One region of the Tenacibaculum singaporense genome, then DNA from elsewhere that is predicted to be linked to it. Evidence: riboswitches for the same ligand, from Rfam matches in the RefSeq annotation. Region 1 holds a riboswitch; the other holds the start of a gene.
The links. Region 1 has a riboswitch for cobalamin ahead of D6T69_RS15360 (acyl-CoA thioesterase). Riboswitches for the same ligand answer to the same signal wherever they lie in the genome.
Positions count from the first base shown of each region.

Region 2: another riboswitch for cobalamin. It lies ahead of D6T69_RS09275 (TonB-dependent receptor plug domain-containing protein); the one in region 1 lies ahead of D6T69_RS15360 (acyl-CoA thioesterase).

Region 1 is NZ_CP032548.1:3,401,022-3,404,447, forward strand. Features, by position in the region: gene D6T69_RS15350 (NAD(P)/FAD-dependent oxidoreductase) at 1-43, shown strand, start outside; gene D6T69_RS15355 (DJ-1/PfpI family protein) at 51-806, shown strand; cobalamin riboswitch at 918-1,104, shown strand; gene D6T69_RS15360 (acyl-CoA thioesterase) at 1,366-1,791, shown strand; gene D6T69_RS15365 (tRNA1(Val) (adenine(37)-N6)-methyltransferase) at 1,832-2,551, opposite strand; gene mnmD (tRNA (5-methylaminomethyl-2-thiouridine)(34)-methyltransferase MnmD) at 2,769-3,426, opposite strand, start outside.
Region 2 is NZ_CP032548.1:2,096,515-2,099,940, forward strand. Features, by position in the region: gene cobT (nicotinate-nucleotide--dimethylbenzimidazole phosphoribosyltransferase) at 1-286, opposite strand, end outside; gene D6T69_RS09265 (bifunctional adenosylcobinamide kinase/adenosylcobinamide-phosphate guanylyltransferase) at 290-793, opposite strand; gene D6T69_RS09270 (ABC transporter substrate-binding protein) at 895-1,833, shown strand; cobalamin riboswitch at 1,843-2,037, shown strand; gene D6T69_RS09275 (TonB-dependent receptor plug domain-containing protein) at 2,069-3,426, shown strand, end outside.

The sequences.
Region 1 (3,426 bases):
TTTTAGAATGATTATTAAACCTACTCAAAGAGATACTAAATAAAATACGCATGAAAAATTTAAGCATTGTAGTAATACTACTTTTTACAATTATTACTGTTAGTTGTAATTCAGAAAAATCGAAAACCAATAAAAAAACAGAAGAAGTTGAACAAGTTATATCTCCATCTGACACACTAACTAAACACCTAAAGCCATTTAATCCTGATTTACCAACTATTGGACTTTTAATGTTTAATGGGGTTTTACAAGGAGAAGTTATAGCAACATCAGATGTTTTTGGAAAACCAAACAAAGATGGCAAACAACTTTTTAATGTAATAGCTATTGCTGAAACAGCTAAACCCATTACTACTGAAGAAGGAATGCATTTTGTTCCTGACTATACTTTTGAAAACTGCCCTAAACTAACAGCTTTGTTTGTACCAAGTGCATACGACATGTACGCACAAGTACACAATAATAAAGTTGTAGATTTTATAAAAACAAAAAATCAAGAAACCCAATACACTGTTAGTAATTGTGCTGGAGCTAATTTAATTGGTAAATCTGGCATAGCAGATGGTCATAAAATTGTAACATGGATTGGCGGCGGTGAGCAACTACAAAAAGACTATCCAAATTTAAAAGTGCAAAACGACAGCGTAGTGACTTTTATTAAGGATGGTAAGTTTTTATCTTCAAACGGAAATTTAGCTAGTTATATTTCAGCGTTAGAACTTCTCGAAATTATGACAAATACAGAACATAGAAAATTTGTTGAAAGCTATCTATACTTGGACCAACTTAAAAACTGGAAAAAATAAACATTAGTTATAAATTTTCTTTTTCAAAATGAAGCATCAATTTATTGATGCTTTTTTTATTACCAGTTCTAAAAAAATAATACATACATTTACCCCGATAAGTTCTTTACATACTTCATCAACCGGAAAGGTTTTACTTAGCTGTAGATTAATAGGGAATCGTGTGCAAATCACGAACTGTCGCGCAACTGTAAGTAACACACCAAAAGTTTTTATCCTAGTATATCCACTGCCAAAAGCGGGAAGGATGATAAAAGCTGTTATAAGTCAGGAGACCTGCCTATTCGGATATTGACAATGCTTTCGCGATTTGAAGCTTTTGGGTCATACCGATGATATATTTTTAACGCACACTTTCTTCTATGAAATGCTGTGCCTTTTTGGTATGTCATTATTTCTCCTCAAACATCTTATCGTTTTTTAGCATTGCGAAGCATCTAAAAGAACTTTTGAAATTAATATTTAATTATAAAAGTTTAAAGAGCGTAGTAATTCTATTTCTTTATATCTAGATATAAATGAAAAAGCAGCTACCTCAATCACCTAACATTTATTAAAAATGACCACAGAAGAAAAAATAGCAAATTCGGAAACACGTATTTTCAAAGCTGTATTTCCAAATACAACCAATCACTATGACACCCTTTTTGGAGGAACTGCCATGCAATTAATGGATGAAGTTGCTTTTATTACTGCAACACGATTCTGTAGGCAAAAAGTTGTAACCGTAAATAGTGATAAAATTGATTTTAAAAAGCCTATCCCTGCTGGAACTATTATTGAATTAGTAGGAAAAGTAAGTTATATAGGTAACAAAAGTTTAAAAGTCACCGTTAAAATTTTTACTGAACAGATGTACTCTCATCACAGAGAAAAAGCCATTGAAGGTGAATTTACATTTGTTGCTATTGATGAAAACAAAAATCCTATTGCTGTCATAAAAACTGGCACTGAAGAACTACATTCCTCACAAGAACATAACTAAAAACTAAACAGAAATTTTGAAAGTATAACCTCATAAAAGATTACATCTTCAAATAAAAATCTTTAGTGAGATTAATATAGGCATCAGTATACTGGTGCCTTTTTGTTTCTATTATCAACTCTTCTTCTTGGATTGTACTCTCTACAAAAGACAATTCTAATAAACTACGTTTGATTTCAGTAGTAGGAGTTCCTTTTACTCGACAAACTCTGTTTAGGTATAAATTATGCTTTTTAGCTAGTTCTATAAAGCTTTCTTCTTCTTTGAATGGTATAATGGTTGAAAACCTTCCGTTTTCGGACAATATTTCACTAACTCCCTTTAATAACTCTTCAAAAGACAAAGAACTCGTAAACCGTGCTTTGTTTCGTGCTACATCTTCTGTTTCGTAGTTATCAGTATAAAATGGCGGGTTAGATATAATTATATCATACTCTTCTTCTTCCTCTGCCATTTCTTCTGCAAACTCTACAAAAGAAGCATTGTAACAAAAGAGTCTATCTCCCCAATCAGACTGCTCAAAATTCTCTACAGTTTGTTCATAAGCATCTCCATCTACTTCTACTGCATCAATAGTCATGGCATCGCTTCGTTGCGCTAACATTAATGAAATAACACCTGTACCTGAACCAACATCTAGCATTGTATCTGGATAATCTCCTAAATTACACCATGCACCTAACAATACTGCATCAGTACCAACTTTCATTGCTGTTTTATCTTGATGCACTATAAACTCTTTAAATTTAAATGGTTTCATTTATAAAAATCTTCCAAGAATTTTTTCTGCATTGAAGAACAAATACAACACAATAATTAATAAAATCACTAAGAATAACCCTCTTTTAGGATTTCCTCTTTTTCGGTTACCAAAACGTCTTTTAAATTCCACTTGTTTGTTTTCTAATTTCTACACTAATTACGTAAAATATTACTTCCTAACTTTTGTTCCGAGAAGCATTTAGCTACGCTGAATATTACTCGCCTACTTTCGTAGCTCGTAACATTTCTCTTTTACCTGGAGGCCCAGGTAAACGTTCAACATCAAAACCTACTGCTTGCATTGCTCGTCTTACATTTCCCTTTGCTGAGTAAGTTACCAAGACACCTTCTGATTTTAGCGCAGCAAACATAATTCTAAAAATATCTTCTGTCCACAAGTCAGGTTGTACTCTTGCTCCAAAAGCATCAAAATAAATTAAATCGAAATAATTCTCATCAGTAATTTCAGCAAAAAACTGTTTACGCTTAGTTAATGAAAAATTGGGAGTAATGTTGTGTTTTTCTTCCCAAGAAACTTCGTGAATTTTTTCAAAAAATTCTCTTTTGTCATCGGCGTCCAACTCCGCAACATAATTTAATTTTGCTACTTCTTCTTTAGCTACAGGATATGCCTCTACTCCAACATAATCAATCTCCTTTTTAGCTTCCAATAACGTGATAAAAGAATTAAGTCCTGTACCAAAGCCTATTTCTAGAATAGAAACATTTTTAGCATCAACATACTTCAGTCCATTTCTAATGAATACATGATATGCTTCTTGTATTGCTCCGTGTTTAGAATGATATTGTTCATTCCATTCTGGTAAATGAATGGTTGTAGAACCATCGGACGTTATGATAATTTCTCGTTTT
Region 2 (3,426 bases), 1.3 Mb from region 1:
ACACATTAATAGCAGCACCTCCTTGTAAAAAGTTGAACACCATTTGTTGTGTAACTTCTTGAGGGTACGGACTCACTTTTCCCGTAGTAGCAATTCCATGATCTCCTGCAAAAACCATAATTGTAGGTTTTGAGAGTACAGGTGTAGTGGTATTTTGAATTAAACCAATTTGCATGGCGATCTTTTCTAAACTTCCTAAAGCACCAATAGGTTTGGTTTTGAAGTTAATTTCTTCTTGAAGTTCGTTTTGTAAATCTCTTGATAGGGGAGTTATTGTTGTTGTCATGTGTTATTTTAAAGTTAAAGGGAGACCAGATACCATAAAAGTTGCTTTATCAGCCAATTTTGCTATGTATTGGTTCGTCCAACCTTGTAGTTGTGTAAACTTTCTTCCAGATTCAGAATTGGCATGTAATCCCATACCAATTTCATTAGAAATGATGATAATATTGGCGTCAATTTCAACCAACTTGTTGATTTCTTCTTTAGCAATTTCTAGCGCCTTTTCAATATCATATTTTGTATCCACAAAGAAGTTAGTTAACCAGAGTGTAACACAATCAACAACTACCGTTTGTTTTTCAGAAATTACGTTACTTAACCATTTTTCTTCTTCAACAGTGGTCCAACGTTCATCTCTATCAGAAATATGTCTGTCAACTCGTTGCTTGAAATCTTCATCCCAAATACGAGAGGTGGCTAGGTAAATAGGGGTGTCAGATAAAGATTCTGCTAGCTTTTGAGCATAGCTGCTTTTACCTGAGCGTTCACCTCCTGAGATATAATATATCATGAAATCGCATTTTATGTTGACACAAAGATTGGAAAGATTTTTAATAAAAAACAAATTAAAATAGAGAACTGTTTATTTTTGCTGAACTAAAACCGCGAATTATGACAGTATCTTCTTTTATGCCAGCAGTAACTCAGATGATTTATGACATGGGGTTACAAGATTATTTAAACGGAATAACTTTTGAGTGCCCAGAAGTAGCTTTAAAAGAAAAAGAAGTAGCTGTTCGATATAAGTTAGAAGGAAAAGTGTTAACTAGTAAAGAAATAACGGCTATTTTTTCTAAAACCAAGGCAGAAGGAAAGACGTTGTATTATGTTGATGAACCTGTTTTAGAAAGCATAGCACCAGATATTGTTTTTACACAAGATGTATGTGATGTTTGCCAGATAGATACAGAATCTGTGGCAAAATCAGCTTACAAACTACCAAAGGTTCCTAAATTAATTTCTATTACTCCGAACTCTTTAGAAGATGTTTTTGATAATGCGTTAACCATTGCAAAAGCTATGAAGCAGGAAGCAATAGGAGAAGCGTATGTAAGTGGATTGAAAAAGCGTATTTATGATATTGTAGATGTGCAACGTGAACATAGAATCCAATCAAAAAGTGTGATGTTATTAGAGTGGATTGATCCGTTGTTTAATTGCGGACACTGGATTCCTCATCAAATAGGGTATGCAGGTGGTATTGATTTGTTATCGCATCCATCAGGAGATAGTATTGTAATTTCTTGGGATAAAATTGTAAAATACGATCCAGAGGTATTGATTATCGCTCCTTGCGGATACGGAATTGAGAGAACACTTGAAGACATGAAGTTTTTAGAAGAGAGAGAAGAATGGACGTCTTTAAGAGCGGTAAAAAATAAACAAGTATATATTGCCGACTTTGCCATGTTTACACAATCTTCTGCTGGTACTTTGGTGGAAGGAATTGAATGTTTGGCAAAAATGATTCATCCAGCTTATTATACCCTTCCAGAAAACTTACAAACAAAATTCGCAAATTATCATGATTTGATGGTTGCTAATTTATAAGAATACTATACATTTGCCGTGATTTTTGGTTTTTCTTTAATTATCTATTAAAGAAAATTAAAAGGGAATTCGGTGTAAAACCGAAGCTGTTCCCGCAACTGTAAGCTATTAAGCTTGTAACAATTACTCAAACCACTGTTTTTTTAATGGGAAGGTATGTTACAAGACGCAAGCCAGGAGACCTGCCAATTATTATAATTTAATTAAAACTTTCGGGATAAAAGTTTAATGTATAATGAAGAAAATAATAACAATATTCATACTGTTTTTTACAATTAATCTTTTTTCTCAAAAAGATACAATAGCTATTAACAAATTAAAAGAGGTAATAGTTAACGGGAAGAGAAATGTAGAAAAAAAACGCATTGCTACGAAAGAATTAAAGATAGGAGCTAAAGAACAAACTAAAAACCCTATCAACTTAACTAACCTCTTACGATATAATAGCCCAATAGCTTTTAGAGATTATGGTAATGGAGGCGTGAGTACTGCACGTTTTAGAGGAACATCGGCTTCAAATACATTGGTGTTATGGAATGGAGTACCTATAAATGCTGTAGGAAGCGGACAAACAGATTTTAACGCACTTTCTGCGAGTATAAGTGATAATATTGTTGTGCAAAGTGGGGGAAATAGTACTGAATATGGATCTGGTGCTATTGGAGGAACTGTTCATTTAAATGATGAGTTGTTGTTTAAGAATCATCAAAAGTTTAATTTGTTTACTTCTTACGGAAGTTACAATACAACGTCTAATTTCTTTAAAAGTTCAGCAGGAACAGGTAAGTGGAGTATAAAATTAGCTTCTACGTTTAATTATTCCGATAATGATTACACATACATAGATGAACGTTATAAAGATAGCGAAGGTGATTTACTAACTAATGAAAATGGTAAATACAAAAACTATGGAGTTAATTTTGTCATAGGTTATAAGTTTAGTCCTACAAATTCTTTATCGTTTTATTCGACTGCCTACTATGGAAATCGTTTGTTTTCTGATGGATTGCCGAACCCGTCTGCTGGAAGTGAACGAAATGAAGATTTTAATCAAAGAAACTTACTACAGTGGAAATATGCATTTTCTTCTCAGTTTAAACAAGAACTAAACTTAGCTTACCTAACGCAGGAATATAGGTATTACGGGAATAAAGATGCTGAAAATTACAGTTTTGGTAAGTCTAAAACTGCTTTATTAAATCACTCTTTAACTTATAAACCATCTAATGTTTTATCGTTTAATTATAAAACGATGTACGAAAACATTAATGGTGAGAATACAGATATTAATACCAAAACAAGAAATTCTGTAGCGTTTGTGGGTAGTGTTAAATATCAGCCTATTGAAAAATTAATAACGAATTTACAAGTTAGAAAAGAAATTAATTCAGATTTTAATGTGCCTCTGTCTTTATTCGTAGGAGGAGAATATAGATTAACTAATCAATTAAACATTCTAGCCAATTTTTCAACAAATTATCGAGTTCCTACTTATAATGAAATGTATTGGCCTGTAGTTGGAAATTTAAACTTAATACCTGAAAGCTCAAAACAAGGGGAGTTAGGAGTTTCTTTTAAAAAGAAAAACTTAAA